Linked DNA regions of Marinoscillum sp. 108. Each later gene encodes a partner of the first gene's protein in a complex. Links are inferred from orthologs where the notes say so. Each region holds a gene or a part of one and is shown in the gene's direction. Other genes may lie near its edges. The genes, in order: GV030_RS13235 and GV030_RS11600.

Region 1 (6,152 bases):
TATTGATACAATCACTTGGGTGGTAGGAGGCACAAGTAGTTTTAACACCTGGACCTCAGAGGTGAAATATAATGGGCAAACAGTAGAACTTAGTGAACTTCAGGATTACTATGTAATTATAAAGGAGTGACCCATCACCCTCAAATTTACCTTGGTATGCTCTCCAACATAAAGCTCAAAGTAAAGGCTTAGGCTTCTAGAGGCCTTTTACCGCGTCAATGAATAGTTGGTTGATATACTTCTGATATTTTATGGTCACTTAAACCAATAACTGGCTGGAATCGTTAAAAAAAGTGAAAGCCGTCCATACATTATATGGATGGCTTTTTTATTAAGGGTCACCCCCGTATTTTTGCGGCACGCCGATGCTCTCCGAAAAACTCAAAATACGACTTAGCTTTTTAGCAGGCATCCTGTCATGGCTACTGTTTACTTTTTTTGATCTCTACCTCCTTTTTGTAGACCAGTACCAGCTCAATGTAGACTTGTCGGCCATTTTGCCACAGATTTTCCTGACGACCCTGGTGCTTTCCACCCTGTCTTACTACCGGTACACCATCACCAAGGCAGATAGCATCAACTTCATCGATCTATTATGGCGGGTGTTCATTACCGGCCTGGTCACCACCATCGGCTCGCTTTTCATCCGGTTGTTTTTCTATATTTTCGGTAACAGCACCATCAGTGAAAATCCATTCACGGTAAATTTCCTCTACAACATCCTGATCGGGCTAGTGGTCGTCTATCTGGTTTCCACATTTGTGGTTTGGAAACGACTGATCCTGTATCAGAAGTCCAAAAACCTCATCCAGCTCTGGGGATTCTTCGAGTATGCCTTGCTGGGAAGCCTGATTTTTGACCTGTTTGGCAACAAATTTCTCAGCGTCAACTTCAATACGGCACTGATCTTTTTAGGAGGCCTGGGCATTATCCTTGCTTTTAACCTCAAGTGGATTGCCTACCTCAATTTCAAACAGAAGTGGAAAAGCATTCTTTTCATTATTCTCTCAGGCATCTATCTGTACCATTTCCTGCTGAACCTGATGAATTTTTCGGAGACCGGCGCCCTCAATCTGGACCTGCTGGATCGGGCCTACTTCGTTTCGCTGTTTATCTTCATCATATTGTATGCGGGCATTTCCATCCTGGTTACCCTCTTCAACCTACCCACTTCTTCTGTTTTTGAGCGGAAGCTCCAGGAGGCTATTGACTTTCAAAAGCTGAGCCAATCCATTCCGGCAGGGCAGAGTGCCGAGCAGACCTACGACATCCTGCTGGAGAGCTCTATGAGCGCCGTATTTGCGGATGCTGCCTGGCTGGAGATCAGTGGAGAAGAGCCCATCCTACTCACCCGTGGCGTCACTACCCTCACTGTGAAAGATATTAAAGAGAGTGTACGACAGGACTTTATCAAAAAAATACTGAGTCAGCAGGTCTCCAATGAATTTGCCCCCAGCAAGGTCATTGGCACCCTCAATCATCCTGACTTCAAATCCATCATCGCCGTGCCGGTCATGGTTCAAAACGAACAAATAGGTTCTCTGGCTTTACTGCAGGAGGTAGGCGACGCCTTCAACCGGGAGATGGTGGACATCATCACCACGTTTGTAAATCAGGCCAGCATCTCTATTGAAAACTTCCACCTCATCAGGGAGGCACTTGACAATGAGCGTTACAAGGAACAATTGAAGATTGCTAAAAGTGTGCAAAAGAGCCTGTTGCCTTCGGTACTCGAACGCAACGACTGTTTTGAAATAGAAGCCTATAGCATGGCTGCCGATGAAGTGGGGGGAGACTATTATGATATCATTGAGCCTTCTAAGGACATCTTTAACCTGATCATCGGGGATGTGTCTGGTAAAGGCACGTCCGCTGCGTTCAATATGGCTCAGATGAGGGGTATTTTTCACAGCCTGGCCCAGGATGTAAGTACCCCAAAGGAATTTATCACCAAAGCCAACTCCGCCATAGGCCGTTGCCTGGAGAAAAACTCCTTCATTACCGCCATTTTCTTCGTGATCAACACCCGGGAAAAAAAATTCTGCTATGCAAGAGCGGGGCACTGCCCGGCCATGTATTATTCAGCTTCAACCGGAAATATCACCCTTTTAGAGAAAGAAGGACTGGGACTGGGTATCCTGAGAAACTCGCAGTACAACGAATACGTTCAAGAAGAAACCATAAACTACCAGCCAGGTGACTTATTGCTCCTGTACACAGATGGTATTTCAGAAGCCAAAAATGAATACAAGAAGCAATATGGCGCGGATGGCCTGAAATCCTCACTGCAAAACCACATTAATGCGCCTTTGGGTAAACTGAAAGATATGCTCATTAACGATCTGCTGAAATTTTTGAATGGAAACAAATTGGACGATGATTATACACTTACCATCGTCAGGTTTAAATAATAACTATGGTAGAAATAAACATACAGGCTGAGTCGGATTACCAACTCATAGAGGTCAGGGGAGAAGTGGATGCCAGCTCATCGATAGAACTGGACAATGCATTGAAATCGGCAGCTGAAAACTATGCTAAAATACTGATCAACCTCAGCAAACTAGAGTATATCTCTTCCGCTGGGTTGGGGGTGTTTATTTCCTATCTGGAGGAGCTCAAGACCAATGACATCAAATTGGTTATTTTCGGTCTCCAGGAAAAAGTCAGAGAGGTTTTTGACATTCTGGGGCTACAGCATTTGATGAATATTACCAATAACAAAGAAGAAGCCCAGGCGCTTTTGAATGGAAAATAAGCTGACCATATCGTGTAGCAAGCAGAATCTTGCCAAGATCAGACAGTTTGTTGCCGACATCCTACATCGTCAGGCCATCAAAGAAGTGGAAGCACACAAGCTCGTACTTGCAGTGGATGAAATCTGTGCCAACCTGATCATTCACTCCAATCATTGTAATCCCACACAAACCATTGAAGTCTACGTTGATTTTCAGCCAGCCGAGCAAGTCACTTTTGTCATCCGAGACCAGGGGATCAGCTTCAATCTGAGTACTTATGCTGAACCCTCGCTGGATGAGATCGTCTCTTCCAGAAGGAAAGGTGGCGTAGGGCTGATGCTGGTCAAGAGAATAATGGACAAAATAGAGTTCTCTACCGAGAAGAATTACAATATTTGCAAGCTGACTAAAAAGCTGAGTGAATGAAATATGGCTGGATCATAATTTTGGCATTTTCCTACGGATGCGAGTTTTTCAAACCGAAAGAAACAGCCACCGAAGCGCCCATTGCCAGGAGCATGGAGAGCTACCTCTACCCTTCCGATCTGGATGGACTTTTTCCCGCCAATATTTCCTCTGATGACAGCACCAAGCTGGCGGAGAAATACATAGAAGACTGGATCAAGAAGCAGCTGATGATTTCACGATCTTCGCAAGCAGTGGATTTTAACGAGGCAGAAATCGAGCGTAAAGTGTTGGATTATCGCTATGCCCTCATGGTTCATTCTTTCGAGAAAAAATACATCACACAAAACCTGGACCGAGAGGTAAGCACCGAGCAGGTCACCAACTACTACAACGGCAAAGCCGATAACTTTTTGCTCAAGCAAAACATCGTGAAATGCATCTTTGCGCAAGTTCCCAAAAACGCACCCAACCTTGCCCAGTTTCGGCGTAACTTCCGGGCGCATCCCGAAGGAAATCTGGAAGACCTGAAATCATACGTTTCTCAATTTGCCACTAAATCATACCTCGAGGATACTACCTGGATTATTTTCGATGAACTCATCCTGGGAACTCCGCTGGAAACGCTGGAAAACAAAAACCAGTTTCTTTCGAAAAACAAGTACTCCGAAACGACAAATGAGGAATACATCTATTTTCTAAATATCTTCGATTTTAAAATTTCAGATGAGATTTCACCGTTAGAGTTTATCAGAGAAGACATTAAAAACATAATCATCAATAAGAGGAAAATTGCGCTGAAGAAGGAGCTAGAAGAAAAAATTTATGATGAATCAAAGGAACAACATCTGTTTGAAATATATCGCGATTAGCATCGCTCTCATCTTACCGCTTATTACCAATGCCCAAACAGAGGGCGTGGTGGTAGATAAGATTATTGCTAAAGTGGACAATTACATTATCCTCAAATCTGACCTGGAAAAGGCTTATTTGGATTACCTGTCTCGTGGGGAGTTCAGAGGAAGCACTGCCAAATGCAACATACTGGAACAGCTGGTGGTGAACAAAATGCTGGTAGCCAAAGCTGAAATAGACTCTGTGGAGGTAGCCGATGAAGAGGTGCGAAGCAACCTCGGCAGGAGAATGGAGTACATGATCTCTCAGATAGGCTCCCGGGAGGAGATAGAGGCCTATTATAAGAAGTCAATGGATCAGATAGAAGCAGATCTTTTTGACGACATCAAGGAACAAATGGTCATCCAGCGGATGCAGCAAGATATTACTGCTGATCTGAAGGTGTCTCCGGCAGAGGTGAAGAGATTCTTTGGCAAAATTCCTCAGGATAGCCTTCCATTCTTCTCCACCGAGGTGACAGTAGGGCAGATCGTAAAGCAACCCAAAGCTGGTACCAAGCAGAAGGAAGATGTAAAGAAGCTCATGTATGAAATCCGGGGAAGGGTTCTCCAGGGAGAGTCTTTTGCCGCTTTGGCCAGGCAATATTCTGAAGATCCGGGCTCAGCAGCCAGAGGTGGGGAGCTCCCCTTTTACAAGCGGGGAGATTTGGCACCCGAGTTTGAGGCCACAGCCATGACCTTGAAGGAAGGCGAGCTTTCTATGCCCATAGAAACTCAGTTTGGCTATCACCTGATAGAACTTCAGCAAAAACGTGGAAATACCTTCAAAACGCGGCACATACTCATCTCTCCGAAACCTTCGTCTGAGGATGTGATCAAGGCCCGGACTTACCTAGACAGTCTCAGAACCGCCATTGTGAATGACAGCATTACATTTCAGGCGGCAGCTAAGGAATACTCTGATGATCAGCTCACCTCATCCAATGGTGGCTTTTTTCTGGATGATAATGAGTCCAACAGGGTCTCAGTAGATCAATTGGATCCTACCATATTTTTCACATTGGATACCATGAAGATCGGGAGCATCACCAAACCACTGGAATTTCAGCAACCCGATGGCTCCACCGCTTTCAGGATTCTTTATTATAAGAATAGATTGGCCCCTCATCAGGCCAACCTGAAAGATGACTATCAAAAAATAGCAGCAGCTACCCTCAATAATAAAAGAAATAAAATTTTATCCGAATGGTTTGATGATGCCAGGGATGAAGTTTACATTGATATCGATCCAGAATTTGATCACTGTAACCTACTGGAACAATAACCGAAAAGTCTGAATATGTCTGAAATGGAGAATGAAGTAGAAGTGGCGAATGAGTTACATGCCGCTTATCAGAAACTGGAACAAGAAATCGGCAAAGTAGTAATCGGTCAGAAAGAAGTGGTCAGATTGCTCATCACTTCCATTTTCTGTGGCGGACATGCACTGCTGGTGGGTGTTCCTGGTCTGGCGAAAACCCTTCTGGTTCACACCATGGCTCAGTCACTTGGGCTTAATTTCAGCAGGATTCAATTTACTCCCGACCTCATGCCCTCGGATGTACTAGGCGCCGAAACTTTAGATCAGGAGCGCAATTTCCGCTTCATCAAGGGACCTATTTTCTCCAATGTCATCCTGGCAGATGAGATCAACAGAACGCCTCCTAAGACCCAGTCTGCGCTCCTAGAAGCCATGCAGGAAGGCGCGGTAACTACCGGAGGTAATAACTACATACTTGACAAGCCGTTTTTCGTGCTGGCCACGCAAAACCCCATTGAGCAGGAAGGTACTTACCCGCTCCCTGAAGCCCAGCTGGACCGCTTCATGTTTATGATCAAGCTTAATTACCCATCTCTTCAGGAGGAGTTGAGTATTATCAAGCAAACCACTTCGGGTGACGACTATGCTGCAGGTGAAATTCTCACTAAGGAGCAAATTATTAAGTTTCAGAAACTTGTGAGAAAAGTACCTGTGGCTGATAATGTCTTTGAATATGTGGTCAACCTGGTCCATAAGACCAGGCCATTTACTGAAAATGCAGACCCAATTAGCAATGAGTACCTGGAATGGGGAGCAGGGCCTCGGGCCAGTCAGTTTTTAATCCTGGCAGCCAAA
Region 2 (6,177 bases), 340 kb from region 1 along the record:
AAGTATTTTGTGAACAAGATCCTCAAGGGTTCGCTTGTCTCTGGCGTGCTTTTCGGGTCTATCCTTTTGATTATCAGTTTATTAGAGGGGTATTTTTGGTTTAGTGAAACCATCCGCCTCATGCTGTTTTCCCTTTTTGTTCTCTTAATCGGCTACTGTCTTCTGTTTCAGGTTCTTGCACCATTACTTTCACTGGTAAGGCTCCGAAAAGGAATAAGTGATCACCAGGCCGCGCACGAGATTGGAAGGTACTTCCCCGAAATCCAGGATAAACTCGTCAACTACCTCCAGCTCTCAGAGCTTTCCAATTCAGAATCCTCACTACTTGCCGCCGCCCTTCATCAAAAAACCAACGAACTCACTATTTTCTCCTTCAAGGAGGCCATCAACTTCAGAGTCAACCTGAAGTACTTCTACTACTTATCTGCTGTCGCTGTTTTTATTCTGCTCGTGTCGTTTATTAATCCCAACCTCTTCATTGACAGCACTACACGCATTATACATTTCAATCAGCCCTATGAGAAGCCGGCGCCATTCACCTTTCATGTGTTGAGTGATTTGGTTGGTTTCCAAAATGACAATTACGAACTAAAAGTAGCCCTTAAGGGCAATAGCTTACCCGAAGAGGTCTATCTGGTGGAAAATGGGCGCAGGTTTAGAATGTCTGCAAACGGTGAAGAGCTAAAGTTCAATTTTCCTGCTCTTTCGAAGGATAAGCAATTCAGACTAGAGGCCGCAGGGTACTTTTCTCCCCGGTATGAAATAAAAGTATATCCACGGCCGGAAATACGCGACTTGAACATTCAAATCAAGTATCCTAAATACACCGGCCTCAGTGATCAAAAAACCTCCAATGTTGGTAGCCTCATCGTGCCAGAGGGCAGTCAATTGCACTTTACTTTGAAATCATCAGATGCTGATAAGGTATTCTTCATTACTGAAAGTGACTCCACCAGCATGACATCCACTGGCGATCAGACGTATGCGCTTAGCCGCACTGCGCTGAATTCTTTCAATTATGAACTGGCCCTCAGGAATAACCACGCTCGAAATAAATCAAAAATTGCATACGAAATAGCCGTCACCAAAGACCAGGCTCCTGAAATTGAAGCCAATTTCTTTCCCGACACTGTAACCTACCAATCCCTGCTGATCACCGGTAGCATCATGGATGACTATGGTTTCAACCAACTCAATTTGCATTACAAACGTGCAAATGCTGACTCCTATCGCAGAATTCCGATATCCTATGACCGATCATTGAATAGTCAGCAGTTTATTTACCAGTGGAATTTTGACAGTTTACAGCTGGAGGATAGAGAGTATTTAACAGTCTATGTGAGTGTTGGTGACAATGATGCCATTAATGGGACCAAATTTGGTTATTCGGCACGTTTCACCTTGAGAATGCCCAGCAATGAGGAGATCAAGTCACTGATCGAAAGTAAAAGTGAGAATTCGCAAAATGAGCTGGAGAAGTCCCTTCAGAACTCAGAAGCATTGAATAAACAGCTCAAGGAACTGGAATCACGACTGAAAAACAAAAAAGAGATCGGCTGGCAGGATCAAAAAATGCTCGAACAGTTGATCCGGGACAAAAAGAAGCTGGAAAAAGACATTGAAGAGCTCAAACTCAAACATCAACAGCTTCTTGAAAGTCAGAAGGAATTTGGCAAACAAAGTAAGAAACTCCAGGAAAAGTCTGAGCAGCTGCAGAACCTTATCAACGAGGTGCTTGATGAAGAAACCAAGAAGCTCTACGATGAGCTTCAGAAACTCCTGAAAGAGGAAAGCAATTCAGAAGAAGTTCTTAAGCAATTGTCCAAAATTCAAAACAAAGAGCAAAACCTGGAAAAAGAGCTTGAAAGGGCCCTCGAGCTCTTTAAGCGAATGAAACTTGAAACTCAGCTGGAGCAGGCTGCGCAGGAACTCAAGGAACTGGGTGAAAAGCAGGAAAAGCTTGGTGAGAAAACGCAAAGCAAACCCTCAGACGAAAACGCAGAAAGTCTCAATGAGCAAGAGGAGATCAATAAAGCATTTGAGGAAATCCAGAAAGACCTGGAAGAAGCCGAGGAACTCAATGAGGAACTCAAAAGCCCTGAGCCTCTGGATGACCTCAATAAGGATCGGGAAGAGATCTCTGAAAAGCTGGATGAAATCAAGGATCAACTGAGTCCTGATGAACCATCAGAGTCTGAAGAAGAAAATGAACAAGGCGAGCGTCCGGAAAATGAGCAGAACAATAAGGAGAGGATGAACAGCACCGGACAAAAAATGAAGAATGCCGGGCAAAAGATGAAGGCCGCCGCTCAAAAGCTGGAAGATATGCAAGCTGGGGCCGAAATGGTCATGATGCAGGAGAACCTGGACAACCTACGGGACATTCTGGACAACCTGATCAAACTCTCTTTCGAACAGGAACGAATTCTCAAAGATATTCAGGAAGTGGAGCAAGTAGATCCCCGATTCATTGAACTCTCTCAGGAACAACTAAAGCTGATGGCCAATATTGAAGTCATTGAAGACAGTCTGCTTTCGTTGGCCAGCAGGGTCGCGCAAATCAGTAATTTCGTGACACGGGAGGTGAGCGAAATCAATCGAAACCTGGAAACAGCCATGTTTGAGCTTCGCGAAAGAAATAAGGGCAAGGCGACCAGCAATCAACAGTATGCCATGACTTCCATGAACAACCTTGCCCTCCTACTCGACGATGTACTCAGCCAGATGCAGATGTCAATGGCTGAAGCCATGGGAAAACCTCAAAGCAAGGGCCAGCAAAAGCAGTCCATGCCCAGCATGTCCGAAATGCAAAAACAGCTCAGCGAGCAAATTCAACAATTAAAACAAAGCGGGAAATCCGGAAGACAACTATCTGAAGAACTGGCACGACTTGCTGCCGAACAGGAGCAATTGAGGCAAGCCATGGAAGAAATGCAGAAAAACCTCGCCGGTCAACCAGGTAAAGAAGGAGAAGACGGGAAAGATGGAATCGGGAACAAATTGAAAGAAGCCATTCAAAAAATGGAAGAAAACGAAACCGATCTGGTTAATAAAAGAATTACCCAACAATTGATCAATCGACAGCAGGATATCATCACTCGCATGCTCGAAGCAGAGGAGTCCATGAGAGAGCAGCAAAAGTCTCCTGAAAGAGAGGGTGAAACCGCATCTGATATTACACGTAATATCCCTCCTGCCGTAGAAGAGTATTTAAAAGCTCGCAGACAAGAAATAGATTTGTTAAAAACAATTCCTTTAGATTTAAATCCTTTTTATAAAAAGGAAGTAAACGATTACTTTAGACGTTTAAGTGGACAACAGCACGAATGAACAGCATACAGATACAAATTCCATCCTTATCTGAGAACATAAGGATCGTGGAAAGCTTTATTGACAATGCCAAGGAGAAGTTCTCCCTGAACGACGACATCTACGGCAATATTATGATCGCCGTAACGGAATCCGTGAATAATGCCATTGTCCATGGCAACAGGAAAGACTCCAGAAAGAACGTCACATTGCAACTCAAAGTGGACGACAACATACTCAACTTCACCATTACCGATGAAGGCGAAGGGTTCAACTTTAACCAATTGCCAGACCCAACCTCTCCTGAGAATCTGGACAAACCTGGGGGCAGAGGCATTTTCCTCATGAAGCATCTTTGTGACGAAGTGAGCTTTCAGGATGAAGGAAGGGCCGTTATCCTCACCTTCTACCTCAACTGACCCAATGCCCAACATCAACTACTTCTCTGAAGATGTAGACTTCTCCCTTCAGCACGAGGAGAAAATAAGTCAATGGTTAGAGGACATTGCCTCGTCGCATGAATATCGAATAGAGACCATCAACTATATATTTTGCTCTGATGACTATCTACTAGACATTAACAAGACGTATCTGGAGCATGATTACTACACCGATATAATCACCTTTGACAACTCCAGCAACCATCACCTCATCGAATCGGATATCTTCATCAGCATTGATAGGGTAACGGACAATGCCAAAGAGATGGGCATCCCGTTTGAAGAAGAACTTCATCGTGTGCTGGCGCATGGCTTACTACACCTTGTTGGGTTCGACGACAAGGGAGACAATCATAAAATCTTAATGAGGCAAAAAGAAGATGCCTGCTTATCTTTGCTCAAAATATAGTTCCACGTGGAACACCTGAGACTCCTTGTGTGTTGATGATTGAATGTTTCACGTGAAACACTTACCAATATTATGTTTCCAGAATACGATGTAATTGTGGTTGGCGCTGGCCATGCCGGTTGCGAAGCTGCCGCCGCTGCCGCTAACTTAGGTTCCAAGGTGCTCTTAGCCACCATGAACATGAACACTATTGCCCAAATGTCTTGCAACCCTGCAATGGGTGGAGTGGCTAAGGGTCAGATTGTTCGTGAAATTGATGCGCTTGGTGGGTACTCTGGTATCATCACCGACAAGTCCATGATCCAATTTCGCATGCTCAATAAAAGCAAAGGGCCTGCGATGTGGAGTCCGAGGGCTCAATCAGATAGAATGCGCTTTGCAGAAGAGTGGAGAATGGCGCTGGAAAACACCCAAAATGTTGACTTTTGGCAAGAGATGATCTCCGGAATCCTCGTGAAAGACAACAGAGCAATAGGCGTTAGAACCAGTCTTGGAATAGAAATCAGGTCAAAAGCTGTGGTGCTCACCAACGGCACTTTCCTAAATGGACTCATTCATATAGGAGAAAAACAGTTCGGTGGTGGACGTGCAGGAGAGCGCAAAGCCACAGGTATTACCGAGCAACTCGTTTCCTTGGGCTTTGAATCTGGTCGTATGAAAACAGGAACACCGCCAAGAGTAGATGGCCGCAGCCTCGACTATAGCCGCATGGATGAACAAGAGGGTGATGAAGTGCCTGAAAAATTCTCCTATCTGGACAGTACACAACCACTCCAAAAGCAGAGAAGCTGCTACATCACGTACACCAATCCAGACGTGCATGCCTCCCTACAAACAGGTTTTGATAAATCACCTATGTTTAATGGACGCATCCAGGGACTGGGGCCCAGGTATTGCCCGTCTATAGAAGATAAAATCAATCGGTTTGCCGAACGTGACCGCCATCAAATATTCGTGGAGCCCGAAGGCTGGGATACCGTAGAAGTATATGTTAACGGGTTCTCGACCTCTTTACCAGAAGATGTACAATACAAAGCACTGAGACTCATTCCAGGTTTCGAGAACGCCAAAATGTTCAGACCTGGCTATGCCATTGAATACGACTTCTTCCCTCCTACACAGCTCTCACAAACCCTGGAAACCAAGCTGATCAGCAATCTCTTTTTTGCAGGTCAGATCAACGGAACCACAGGTTACGAAGAAGCCGCCTGTCAGGGATTGATGGCAGGTATCAATGCCCACCAGAAAGTCAAAGAAAAGGATCCCTTTATTCTCAGCAGATCACAGGCCTATATAGGAGTGCTCATTGATGACCTCATTAATAAAGGCACCAACGAGCCCTATCGTATGTTTACCTCCAGGGCCGAATACCGGCTGCTACTTAGACAAGACAATGCAGACCTTAGGCTCACTCCCTTGTCTCATCAACTTGGCCTGGCCAGTGACCATAGAAATCAGCTCACCGCCAACAAACTACAAGCGACCAAGCAGCTCATCAATAACCTTAAACAGAAGAAATTCAAGCCACTAGACATTAACCCAACACTTGCTGATCTGAACATGGCACCCATTAAGGACACTTCGTCCTTGTATCAGCTCCTGAAGCGACCGGATATTGAGCTAAGTACCTTCACCGCTTTCAACCAATCCACCAAAGAGTTTGTTGAAAGCCTCGATAAAGACATTGCCGAACAAGCATCTATTCAAATCAAGTATGAAACCTACATTATACGCGAACAGGAGAATGCCGAAAAGATGTCCTCATTGGATGAGAAAAAGATCAATCCTGATTTTGACTACTTAAAAATCAGCTCCCTCTCTTCTGAAGCAAGGGAGAAATTACTTAAAATAAAACCAACTACGCTTGGGCAAGCCTCACGCATCAGTGGAGTCTCCCCATCCGACGTATCAGTATTAATGGTTTACCTCACTAAATAATTATGTATCAAAAACTGGAGGAATGTCCCGCCTGCAAACATACCTTGCTGACCAACTATCTCATATGCGAAGATCACGCTG

The links.
Region 2: the proteins of GV030_RS13235 (region 1) and GV030_RS11600 are in contact, whole or in part, in a solved structure (PDB 6M36), measured with the Bacillus subtilis proteins. The link is inferred for Marinoscillum sp. 108 from one-to-one orthologs.

The regions. Positions count from the first base shown.
Region 1 is NZ_LR734808.1:3,258,479-3,264,630, reverse strand. The notes cover bases 1,113-4,087. They hold GV030_RS13235 (STAS domain-containing protein), read left to right. Parts: upstream 1,113-2,416; coding sequence 2,417-2,758; downstream 2,759-4,087. Other genes in these bases: GV030_RS13220 (peptidylprolyl isomerase), read left to right, coding at 3,969-4,087; GV030_RS13225 (peptidyl-prolyl cis-trans isomerase), read left to right, coding at 3,161-4,015; GV030_RS13230 (ATP-binding protein), read left to right, coding at 2,748-3,164; GV030_RS13240 (SpoIIE family protein phosphatase), read left to right, coding at 1,113-2,411. In the rest of the region: GV030_RS13245 (hypothetical protein), read left to right, coding at 1-130; more of GV030_RS13240, read left to right, coding at 366-1,112; more of GV030_RS13220, read left to right, coding at 4,088-5,321; GV030_RS13215 (MoxR family ATPase), read left to right, coding at 5,337-6,152. UniProt on the Bacillus subtilis protein: Positive regulator of sigma-B activity. Non-phosphorylated RsbV binds to RsbW, preventing its association with sigma-B. When phosphorylated, releases RsbW, which is then free to complex with and inactivate sigma-B.
Region 2 is NZ_LR734808.1:2,917,385-2,923,561, reverse strand. Bases 2,028-5,027 are described here. They hold GV030_RS11600 (ATP-binding protein), read left to right. Parts: upstream 2,028-3,326; coding sequence 3,327-3,728; downstream 3,729-5,027. Other genes in these bases: mnmG (tRNA uridine-5-carboxymethylaminomethyl(34) synthesis enzyme MnmG), read left to right, coding at 4,231-5,027; ybeY (rRNA maturation RNase YbeY), read left to right, coding at 3,733-4,158; GV030_RS11605 (DUF4175 family protein), read left to right, coding at 2,028-3,330. In the rest of the region: more of GV030_RS11605, read left to right, coding at 1-2,027; more of mnmG, read left to right, coding at 5,028-6,096; GV030_RS11585 (class I SAM-dependent methyltransferase), read left to right, coding at 6,099-6,177. UniProt on the Bacillus subtilis protein: Negative regulator of sigma-B activity. Phosphorylates and inactivates its specific antagonist protein, RsbV. Upon phosphorylation of RsbV, RsbW is released and binds to sigma-B, thereby blocking its ability to form an RNA polymerase holoenzyme (E-sigma-B).